DNA from 2 places in the Sulfurovum sp. TSL6 genome. Region 1 is predicted to be linked to the other one. Evidence: riboswitches for the same ligand, from Rfam matches in the RefSeq annotation. Region 1 holds a riboswitch; the other holds the start of a gene.
What was found. A riboswitch is a leader RNA that binds a small molecule or an ion and turns the genes downstream of it on or off. The one in region 1 is predicted to bind cyclic di-GMP.

Region 1 (6,320 bases):
TAGGCTTTTTGTCCCGTTTTTCGTTTATGATTGAAGATACCACGAGCCACAATATCTCGACTTGCCAATTCTCCCCTCTCATCATAATCAAACAAGAAACGTCTTCCCTCTTCATCCACTACATGTGCACCTTCACCTCTCAGTGCTTCAGTCAGTAACAGTTTTCTTGCAAAAGGGGTCTCAACAAATACAGTAGGGTGAAACTGCATGAATTCCATATCGGCAAGTTCTATACCTTTTTCAACACAGATACCATGAATATCGGCACTTACGGTACGTGAGTTGGTATTATATGCATAAAGTGAGCCTATACCTCCAGAAGCGATGATCACATCATCTGCATAGATCGTCGTAGGTTCATAATTGACCGTTGCTTTTACCCCAAAACATCTGCCATTTTCTATAAGCAGATCATAAACCAGTGTATTTTTCTGAAGTTGGTGTTTGTTTTGCACCATCATAAAGTAATGCATGTAACGCCCAGTAGCATCTCCTCCAGCATGGATAATACGCTCTACAGAATGTGCAGCCTCTTTCGTATATGAAAGGTTCCCCGTTGCATCTGTATCAAACTCCATCCCTCTAGAAATGATATCAGGAGTGGTCTCCAGTGAAGTACGGGAAAGGATCTCCACAGCCTCTTTATTATTATGATACGAACCTGCGGCCATGGTATCTTCTACATGTATAGGGATATCTGCTTCATTCAATGCTGTTGTCATACCTCCCTGAGCATAAAAGGTATTACATTCCCAAGGGATATCTTTGCATACCACTAAGACTTTTTTACTTGCAGGTAACTGCATGGCTGCATAAAGTCCTGCTATCCCTGCACCTATGATCAGCACATCATACTTCTGCATCTTTAACCTTCCGTCTTCATACTTGTATTGTTCTCTACAGTTTCTTCTACATAGACCGGATTGGTTTTATATCCACACCCTGTCAAGATGATACAGCAAAGTGATGTTATAATCGCTTTATGAAAAAAGCCAATATGATTTTGTCTCATTTATCTTCACAGCCTCAGTTTAAATCATTAAAACGGCAGGAGTGTTATCAAAAGTATATCGATCTTCTGAGTCCCAAATGGCAAAAAGCTGTTGCCTTTGTATACATCAAAGACAATACACTCTTCATAGCAGTGACGCACCCTGGTTTTAAAATGGAGCTTAATTATAATAGAGATTTATTAAAAAGCCTATTAACTCAGCTTAACAGACACGATGAAGGGTGTCAGATGATGCAGGCTGAAAAGGTTGTCGTCTTCCATAGCAAGTATTATGCTATGCCTCAGGAAAAAGCGACTTATGTCAGTGTCCCTCATTATCATGAACGTGCCAAGGGAAATTTTGAAACACCTTCAGATAAAGAACTCAAAGAAAAGTTTGAACGTATTAAAGCCATAGTTACATGCAGTCAATAATTCAAGATCTCCCCTCATGTGCAGGTGTTTACCAGTATTTTGACACAAGCGGCAAGCTGCTGTATGTGGGGAAAGCTAAAAATCTTAGAAACAGAGTCAAGAGTTACTGGCGTTTTTCTCCTGAATTTAGACCAAACCCTGCTCAAAGTTCTCGCATCATCAAAATGCTCTATGAAGCCAGTAGACTTGAGTACATTGTTGTAGAAACAGAAGAAGATGCCCTCATCCTCGAAAACTCGCTGATCAAGCAACTCAAACCCAAGTACAACATTTTACTTCGTGATGATAAAACCTACCCCTACATTTATATCGATGAATCTGCTGAATATCCCAGATTTGAGATTACCCGAAAAGTCATCAAAGGAAAAAGCATTACCTACTATGGGCCTTTTCCTACTGGTGGGAAAGCCTTACTTGACGCTCTTTATGAAGTCTATCCTCTTGTACAAAAAAAGTCTTGTTTAAAAGAGGGGAAAGCCTGCCTCTTCTACCAGATCAAAAAGTGTCTGGCACCTTGTGAAGGGAAAGTATCACCTGAAGCGTATGGAGAGATCGTCACACAAGCCAAAACATCCATTGTCAAACGTAAAGATCTTATCTCTACCCTTGAAGAAAAGATGACAAACCTTGCGATGCAAGAACGTTATGAAGAAGCAGCGGCTATGCGCGACAGTATCAATGCCATCTCTTCACTCACAATCTCATCAAACATCGACTTGGCCAATGCCATGGATCTCGATATCTTTGCCATACTCAATGGCGATGAAAGAGGTGTGATCGTCAAACTCTTTATGCGGGGAGGAAAGATCATCTCTTCTGCATACTCTTACTTCAGGCATACCCATATTTTTGACGAGAATGAAGCCTATAAGCAGGCTTTATTGGAATTTTATACCATTGACACCCCTCATAGTTGCAAACAGATTCTTACTGCCCATACTTTTGAAGACTCGGAACAGGTGGCGCATAGCCTTTCTGCCCGGTTTGACAAAAAAATAGAGATCCTTACCCCGAAACGTGGGCCCAAAGCCAAACTCATCTCTTTGGCTCTGCAAAACTGTGAAGAGTTATTGCGTAAAACACAGAGTGATACGCTCATGGAACAAAAAATAGCAGATCTCTTTGACCTTTCTGTCATCCCTTACCGCATAGAAACGTTCGATAACTCTCATCTTATGGGTGCAGCGACCGTAGGAGGTATGGTCGTTTGGGATGAAAACAAATGGGCTAAATCCGCATACCGACGATACACGCTACACGAACGCGATGAGTATGGACAGATGAAAGAGATGCTCTCTAGACGGATAGAAAACTTTAAAGAACAGCCTGCTCCGGACCTTTGGATACTTGATGGAGGACAAGCCAATCTCAATCTTGCGAAAACCCTTCTAAAAGAAGCCCATGTCAATCTTGATGTCATAGCCATAGCCAAAGAGAAACTCGACGCCAAAGCACATCGTGCGAAAGGTGCAGCCAAAGATATCCTCTATACCTCCCAGGGAGTTCTTGAACTCAAAGCAAATGACAAACGTCTACACTGGATACAGCGCCAAAGGGACGAAGCACATCGTTATGCCATCACTTACCATCAAAACAAAAAACGTAAAGAAGATACGCAAATTTCGCTTCTCAATAAAAAAGGCATAGGCAAAGCAACGGTCAAAAAGTTGATCGATTATTTTGGCACATTTGAAGCCATAGAGAGCGCATCTTACGAAGAAATAGAAAAAGTTACGAATAAGAAAATCTCTAACATTATTAAAAATAATAATCCCTAATCATACATAATTTAATATTTTTTACTAAAAAGCCTCTTAATTCAATCGATTTTTAGTTTAATTGTTATAGAGTTTTATGAACTGTGTTATAAATTGAATAATACTAGGCATGTATATTCTAGTGCATCTTATGTTATAAATAACGCTAAGTTAAAAAGCTAAACTCATTGTGAAGTGGGGACAGAAAGCCATGGGTCTCATGAAGATTGCCAGGCTGCGAACAATAAACTTGATGACTGTAAGTTTATTGGAACTACACTTCTTACGCGACACATTACAAAAGGGGGGAAACAATACAATGAATAAACCTGATCCAATTGATGAAGAGTATATCTTTGAAAAAGGCTTGATCGTTAGTTCTACAGATATTAAAGGCATCATTACATACGCCAACAGAAAATTTTGTGAAATATCTGGATATACCAAAGAGGAACTCATAGGCAAGAATCACAATATCGTCAGACATCCAGATATGCCAAAAGCAGCATTTCAAGAACTTTGGGACACGATACAAGGGGGAAAAGAGTGGACTGGTATCGTGAAAAACTTGAGAAAAGATGGCAGATATTATTGGGTTTATTCACATATTTCACCTATAGTCGTGGATGGAGAGACCACAGGTTATACTGCAGCCAGAAGACCAGCATCTGAAACGGAAGTAACAGAGACCATTCCTATTTACAGGGATTTGCTAGAAAAAGAAAGTAACTAAAGAGGAGTTGTTAACAAAATGTACTATATACTAAACGAAACAAATCAAATTATCGCTGCGGATAAGAGTCTATTAGAATTGTGTGGACTGTCCCACATAGACGAATTATCATTAAAAATTGCATTAGACGATACAAAGTTTGATTTATCTGAAACAAATATCACGATCACTACAGATCATAATGATAAAATGTTTCCTATATCTAAAACTCCCCTTTCAAGTATGCTTGGTAATATCACATTAGTTGAGATACAAGCAGAGCAAGAAAAAGCAGAAGAAGATGATCTATCTGTATTAACACTTGATGATACCGTAGAAAGTATCGCTCCCCTTGAGACAGAGGATATAAGTGAAGAAATAGAGATTGCTATAGATGACAACGAGCTGTTTGATCTTGTCACAGAAGAGGAAACAGAGGATAGCGTTGAGACGGTGGAAGAACCACTCGATACAATCACTGAAGATACAGAGATCCTTGATTTAGGATTATCAGATAAAGAAGATGAAATAGCTATTGACAGAGCAGAAGAGTCACTCGATGTTTCTACTGAAGATACAGAGATCCTTGACTTGGGGTTATCAGATAAAGAAGAGGAAGTGGCTATTGATACTGCTGAGATTCTTATAGACATAGATAAAGTTTCTCAACAGATCGGTGTTTCTCATGAAGACTACGATACATTCCTTAAAGAATATATTGATACAGCACTGGGACTAGAACAGGATCTAATCAGCGAAGACAGTGCGAAACGTTCCGATGCTGTTGCAACACTTTCCCATCTTGGTGAGGTATTACAACTCCCGTTTATTGGTGATATCATAGCAAAAATAGATACTGCATCTGTAAATGATAGAAAAGAAACTGTAGCATCTTTTTACGCGGCACTCACAAGAATCACTACAGCACCAACTGTTCAAGCAGAACCTGAAATGGAACTCTTTAATACCCAAGAAGAGGCTAAAATTGATCTTTTAGGTGTAGAGGAAGAAGAAATTGAACCAGAAGTGACAGTCAGTGAAAAGGGCTTCGGTACTATTTCTCTGGAAGGTATCAAACCTATTCACTTTGACTTTCAACTTGAAGAAGCAGCAAATGATCTCTCTTTACCTGTAGAACTTATTGAAGAATTTGTACATGATTTTATTGAACAATGTCATATTGAGACTGAAAAGATGTTAAAAGCCTATGAAGAGGGTGATCTGGATGCCATTCAGAAAATAGGACATCTCCTTAAAGGAGCCGCAAGTAACCTTCGTATCAATCCATTGGCGGATACGCTCTATAAGATACAGTTTTGTGAAGACAGCAGTAATTTAGAAGCTTTAATCAAAGACTATTGGGGACACTTTTTGTCTTTCGAAATTCAAATAAATGCGCTAGCAAAATAAAAGGAAATAAACTATGACTATACGTAATAGACTTAAACTGATTGGTCTTGTACCAATTACCCTGCTCATTCTACTATCAAGTTATTTCTTTGTAACTTCATATGTAAACTATGAAAAGGCCAATGCACTCAAAACGACATTGATCAATAATGGTGCTTTGGACAAATCACTTATCGAAATAGGTAAAGAAAGCGGATTAACGGCCTTATATCTAGGAACTGATAAGAAAATGTATGAAGATGCACTTATTAAACAACGAGAGAAAACTGATGAGTCTTTTGAAAACCTTAAATATGAGGTAATCACAGAAAAAAAAGTATACCTTCCATTCTTAGTTGAACTTGTAGGAAGTAGAACAGTACAATGGACAGACCCTTATACACTGCTTGTATCAAATATAGGTAAACTTCCAGAAGCGAGAAAAAAGATAGATTCTGAAAATGTAGATTTTAAAACTACTTTTTTTCAAACCTATAGAAATGGTTTATCTACTCCAACGCTTGACAAGATTCTTACACTTAAGAAGTATGCTCTTGATACAGATATTTCAGTACTGATCGATACACTTACACAAATTTATACGGCTAAAGAGAACAGTGGACTTGAAAGAGGGTTTATTTCATACTATATGGCAAAAAAATCTTCTTTAACGTTCGAGGAAATTGCTTTATGGGATGAATTTAAAACAAAAGCGCATATTTTTGATATTAAGCAAGTAGCCAATAGTGCATTGCGTCAACAACTTGAGAAAGTCCTCTATAATGATCAAGCTAAAGAAGTGATGAATGACCTAGCCCAGACATCATCTGCGATTCAAACGGATATCGATAATGGAGACTATGCGGAAGAGGTTTTAGACTGGTTTGCACTTCAAACACAGAAGATCGCATTGCTTTCAAAAGCAGAACTTGTGGTGTCAAATGCTTTATGGAAAAAAAGTAACCTCTACCTTGAGAAACAACTTTTACTTCTTGCTATCGCAGGCGCTATCTGGTTGCTGAGTTTTATTTTGGCA
Region 2 (6,320 bases), on a different contig from region 1:
CTGACATTGAAGTAGAACACGAAGAGGTCAATGGCAAATTCTACACGATGATCTATAAATTTGCTGATGGTTCAGGAGAGCTTGAAGTAGCGACTACTAGACCTGAGACATACTTCGGTGATACCGCGATCATGGTACACCCTGATGATGATCGTTATACAGACATCGTTGGTAAAGAGGTTCTTTTACCACTGACGGATAGAAAGATCAAGGTTATTACGGATGAATATGTAGATATGGAGTTTGGAACAGGTGTGGTTAAAGTGACACCTGCACATGACCAAAATGACTATGCGGTAGGGAAAAGACATAACTTAGAGTTCATCAAGGTCTTTGATGAAAAAGGGATATTAAATGACTACTGTGGTGATTTTGCTGGTTTAGAGCGTCTAGAAGCGCGTCCAGTGATCGTAAAAGCACTTGAAGATGCCGGACATATCGTGAAAATAGAAGAGCATATTCATCAAGTAGGACACTGTTACAGATGTAAGAATATCGTTGAACCTTTTATCTCTCAACAGTGGTTCTTGAGTGAAAAAATAGCTGAAAATTCTATCAAAGAGACTAAAAAACACAACAACTTCCACCCTGCCCACTGGATAAACTCTTATACAGCATGGATGGATGAACTTCGTCCTTGGTGTATCTCTCGTCAACTATGGTGGGGACACCGTATACCGGTATTTACCTGTGATGACTGTGGCCATCAATGGGCAGACAGGGAAGATGAACCTGAAACATGTCCAAAATGTGCATCAAAGAAAATAACACAAGACCCTGACGTACTCGATACATGGTTCTCTTCAGCCTTATGGGCAATGTCACCTTTAGGTTGGGGAAATAACGGTAAGCTTACAGAACTCTATAATGAAACTGACATGGAAGATTTTTACCCTAATTCACTGCTCATTACAGGTTTTGACATCATGTTCTTCTGGGTAGCAAGAATGATGATGATGGGTGAACATTTTACAGGGAAACTACCATTTGAAGACATCTATATGCATGCGCTTGTAAGAGATGAACACGGTGCGAAGATGTCAAAGTCAAAAGGCAATGTGATCGATCCACTTGATATGGTGGAAGAACATTCAGCAGATATTATCAGATTTACTTTGGCATACCTGGCTGTACAGGGTCGTGACATAAAACTGGGTGCTAAAAATCTAGAGCAGTTTAGAAACTTTACGAACAAACTTTACAATGCAACAAACTACTTGCAACTCAATGTAGATACTTTTCCAGAACTCAAAGATATAGAAGTTAAAACACTGCTTGGGCGCTATATGCAAAGCCGTTTGAGTCTTGCGGTAGAGAAGATTCGTACCTCAATTGAGTCTTATAAATTTGATGAGTCTGCAAAAACACTCTACAACTTTGTATGGAATGAGTTTTGTGATTGGGGTATCGAATACTCTAAAGCCGACAGAGAAAGCATCGTAGAGCTTGGTGCGATCTTCAAAGAGACACTTAAAATGGTTTCTCCGTTCATGCCGTTTATCTCTGATCATCTTTACCACAAACTCTCAGGTACTACACTAGAAGGTGGTGATTCATTAATGGTCATGAACTTCCCTAAAGAGATAACAAGAGACGTAGAAGCTGAAAACATGTTTGCGATCATCGAAGAGTCTATCACTGCTCTGAGACGTGCTAAAGTAGTCATCGATATGGGTAATAGCAAGATAGAAAAAGCCTACATCAAACTAGATGTAAATATCGATACAGAGATGGCTCGTCCATTCATACAGAAATTGGCTAAAGTGGAAAATATTGAGTTTGTGGATGCAAAAGTAGCAGACTCCATTACGGATGTTTCTGATAATTTAGAAGTGTATCTGCCAACGGGTGAGATAGATATGACACCTATCATCAACAAACTGACTAAACAAAAAGAGAAGCTAGAAAAAGAGATACAAAAATTAAGTGGTATGCTCAATAATGAAAAGTTTGTTGCCAATGCACCAGCAGAAGTACTTGCCACAAATAAGCAAGCACTTGAAGATGCGCAAAGCAAGATAGAAAAAGTGAGTGCAGAACTTGCAGGGTTTGGTGTATAATGACTCCTCTAGCACAAGAAGCGTACAACGCATTACTCGCAAAAGAATACGATAAGGCCCTTGAGCTCTATACTGCTCTAGAAAAACAAAATGACCCTGTATCTTATTACTATCTAGGTTTTCTATATTTTAGAGGCTATGGTGTCAACCAAGATACTAAAAAAGCCTTTGACTACTATCTAGAATCTGCAACCAGAGAAGTACCTTTGGCACAGTTTGAAGTGGCATTGATGCTAGAAAACGGTGAAGGGTGTGAGAAAAATGAATCAGAAGCAGCCTTCTGGTACGAAGAAGCAGCCAAAAGAGGCAACATAGATGCCTTTAATAACCTTGGTGCCATGTACAAAGAGGGTCGTGGTGTACACCAGGATTACAAAAAGGCATTCATACTCTTCTCTAAAGCAGCTCAGGCAGGCAATGCCAAAGCACAGTTTAACCTGGGCGCATTATATGACATGGGGTTAGGTTGCGAAGAGGATAAAGAGAAAGCCATAGAGTGGTGTAGAAAAGCTGCCTATCAAGGCCATGAGATGGCAAAAGGTATTATCAAACGTATGCAGCAAGACGGGCAGATCGTTTTTTAAAATACTTGTAGAGAATTGTTCTAAGCAGCATATAAAAAGAGATTAGATTATTTATCTCTTTTTACTCCAGACACATACTTTGTATGCAGTCTGGAATATATTCAATACATTTTAGTTTGAAGTATTGATATCAACCAATGTTGTTTGTCCTTTCAAGACTTCAACATTATGTTTTTCATAGAAAAATTCATTATATATACCACCTGCTAGGTAGTCTGCCGTAATAAGAGTATAGTTTCCTTCACCAAGGTATGCCAACGTAAAGTTACCATCACTAATATTGACATCGTCTGAGCTTACAGCATTCGGGAAAGGATCTAATTCATCATTCCAATCACCTTCTTTGTAAGCAAAAACCCTCAAATTATTATGGTCTGAAAAATCAAGAACTGTTCCCCTAATCATACCTGAAAGTTCAGTGACCACCAATCTAATCACTGGTTTTAAATTATATTTTCCACTTCCTGTCGGAACAATTGATTTATATATATCGAAATCTGCAGTCACTTCGATTTTTGCATCAGCCGTGATATCAAATGCACCTTTACCTTTATAACCGCTTTGTCCTCCACTAGGAACAAATAATGGCGCAGATGATCCATCAGACCATGTTATATTACAATCTGGATTACTTTTAACTTCTGACTCTTTTGTAGGGGCAGCCAATTTAAAGCGAATCTCCTGATAGTGACCTGCCGGCAGAATCATATTTCCCAAATGAAGTGATTTACCATCATGAAGTTCAAATAGGTTGAATGTCTGAGGCTCGAAATCTTCAGCAGTGATCCAATTTCCCTCATAATTGTATTCAATACCAATAACAGCAATATTCACTTCTGTTACATTTACATCGTTTTCTTTATCCAACTGAGGTTGCGCATCAGTGATACTGAGTGATAAAGTACCCGTTGGAGTAGAAGAACCGCCTCCACAGCCTGTGATGAGTGTGATTAGTGTAAAAGCTAACACAATAGCTATCATATTATGAAATTTTTTCATAAATACCCTTTTTTATATATTGGATGTTGCGCAAAAGAAATATGAATTTATTTTGGCAGCCTGGCGATCTTAAAATGAAGACCCATAGCTTTCCGTCCCTGCTTCACAACAGGTTTGGCACAACAAAATAATTTTGAATTAAATAGAATTTGCAGGCAGAACAAGTTGTAAAAGCAAAATAATACTTTTAGTATTGGTATTTGGCAACCTGGCGATCTTAGAGTTAAGACCCATAGCTTTCCGTCCCTGCTTCACAACAGGTTTGGCACAACAAATTATATTTAAAAAGTCTCTTTACTATAACGTAGGTATTATATATCATTATGAATTAGATACATCTTGAATGATCCAAACTTGCATAATATTTTATAATATTGGAACTTCAGTAACATTTTGTAAAAACTGTTTCTCAAACTCTTCTACATCTACAGCTTTGGAAAAATGATATCCTTGATACCTAAGTTTTGGATCTAGCCCTCTAAGCAGCTCTAGTTGCTGTTCGTTTTCAATACCTTCTATAATGATGTTATAGTTGAATTGTCTTCCTATGTCCAATATACTTGAAACAAGATGTACTTCACTAGGGTTGAATTCTATATTTTTTATAAATTCCTTATCTATTTTCAATGTATGGAAAGAAAGCTTCTTTAGATAAGATAAAGAAGAGTAGCCTGTACCAAAATCATCAATGGCACATCTTACTCCTTGCCTACGTAACTCATTAATGACATCCTCTGTATTATCAAAATTATCAATCAGTGATCGTTCTGTGATCTCTATCATGATGTCATGAGTCTCTAGTCCATATTTTCTTAACTTGTTAAGGAATTCCCTAGCAAAATTATTTTCTACAAATTGCTGTGCATTCACATTGATCGAAACATACTCCAGGTTCCAGCTATTCTCTTTTTTCCATTGAGCTATATGCTGGCATACATTATCAAGAACCCACCATGTAATCTGTGAGATCAAACCTGCTTTAATAGCCAATGGTATAAAATCCTGCGGTGACAGGGCTCCTCTTGTCGGATGATCCCAACGTACAAGTGCCTCAGCAGAGCACACTACATCTTCATCTATGGAAACTACGGGTTGATAAAAAAGACCCAACTGATTATTTTTGACTGCATATACCAGGTCATGCTGAAGCATAAATAGCTCTTTTTGTTGTTTGTCTAAAGAAGAATCATAATATGCAACATGTCCATTATCATTCTTTGCTTGATACATTGAAAGATCTGCATGTCTTATGATCTCTACGATATTCGTATAAGCAGGTTTCATAATAACGATACCTATACTTGATTTAATATGTAAATGCATCTCTTTGATGATAAAGGGTTCTAAGAAAAGATCCTGTATCTCTCTAGAAAACTCTTCAGCTTCTTTATGAGCCATGTTTTTATCTTCTGATACATGTGGAATAATAATGATAAATTCATCTCCACCCAATCTGCTGACCATACAATCTTTTCCTAAGTTATCGGTCAAACGTTTAGATACAGCAAGAAGTACATCATCTCCCACTTGATGCCCCAAAGAGTCATTAATGCTTTTAAACTGATTAAGATCAAGATAAAAAAGTATTGAAAAATATGTTTTATGTTTTACACTCGTTACAAGTTTCTCCATATAGTTCCTAAAACCTCTACGATTGAACAAACCGGTAAGTACATCATGTTGCACCAAATATTCAAGCTCTGTTAAGGCGGTATGTTCTTTCGTTTTATCCTCTATCATACCTACGCCACCCAAAACATTATTATCTGAATCACTAAAAGAAAAAACTTTTGCATCTATCCAAAATGGCTTATTATTGAGGGATACATATGGACCTTCATAAGATTGTGTACCCTCACTAATTGCATTTTTTAATACTTTTAATATACGTCTGTCTGGAAGCATACGAAGATCCATTCCTGTGATCTTCTCTTTTTCATGCTCAAATAATGTCTTTAATTGTTCATTACACTCTAGTACCTTTAAATCTTTATTATAGGTAAAGATACCAAGAGGTGCATTTTTAAATAAACTATTTAAAAGCATATGTTCCGATTGCAACATATTAAAAGCATTTTTTTGTTGATACATATTATAGATGTTGGTCACTTGTGCAAGAAAATACAAGATCAGTGAAATGGTAAGTATGATATGCAAAGGCGTATCATGAAGCAATGCCATAGAAAAAATAAGAGGCAATAAAAGAATAGTTGAATACATGATATTGAGTCGTGCATCTGCCGATAAAGAAACTGTAGAACCTAAAGACAATCCTAAAAGTACCGCAACAATATAAAGTTGATAATAGTGATCTACCTGATGTATAAAAATAAAACCTAATGTTGAAAAAACAAGTGCAGTCAATATTGCATCAACGACAAATTTTTTATACCATAATGCCATGGAGTATTTTTTAGGATTTTGTTTAAAACTATAAGCAGAATAAAGTCTATATCCTGTTAAGATCATCAAGATCAGTGACCACACTAGAATACTGCCATCAAGTATTGGGTATAAAGCTACAATGATTAAAATAGCTAATAGAACAACAACTAACAGTGCTCTCGTCGAAAGTGTATACAATGAATTGACTACAGAGTCATCAACCGTTTGAAGCTCTTTTATGTTCGAGAATAATCTTTTTAAATTCATACAACATTGTAGCATGAAACCCTAA

Region 2: another riboswitch for cyclic di-GMP. It lies ahead of LDM93_RS03920 (DUF4382 domain-containing protein); the one in region 1 lies ahead of LDM93_RS06620 (PAS domain S-box protein).

What each region holds. Positions count from the first base shown of each region.
Region 1 covers NZ_BPFJ01000002.1:319,338-325,657, forward strand. Annotated here, with positions in the region: gene nadB (L-aspartate oxidase) at 1-863, opposite strand, end outside; gene LDM93_RS06610 (DUF721 domain-containing protein) at 983-1,426, shown strand; gene uvrC (excinuclease ABC subunit UvrC) at 1,414-3,204, shown strand; cyclic di-GMP riboswitch class I at 3,352-3,426, shown strand; gene LDM93_RS06620 (PAS domain S-box protein) at 3,503-3,916, shown strand; gene LDM93_RS06625 (hypothetical protein) at 3,935-5,305, shown strand; gene LDM93_RS06630 (ATP-binding protein) at 5,319-6,320, shown strand, end outside.
Region 2 covers NZ_BPFJ01000001.1:788,400-794,719, forward strand. Annotated here, with positions in the region: gene LDM93_RS03910 (valine--tRNA ligase) at 1-2,060, shown strand, start outside; gene LDM93_RS03915 (tetratricopeptide repeat protein) at 2,060-2,644, shown strand; gene LDM93_RS03920 (DUF4382 domain-containing protein) at 2,756-3,625, opposite strand; cyclic di-GMP riboswitch class I at 3,695-3,772, opposite strand; cyclic di-GMP riboswitch class I at 3,843-3,920, opposite strand; gene LDM93_RS03925 (EAL domain-containing protein) at 4,010-6,295, opposite strand.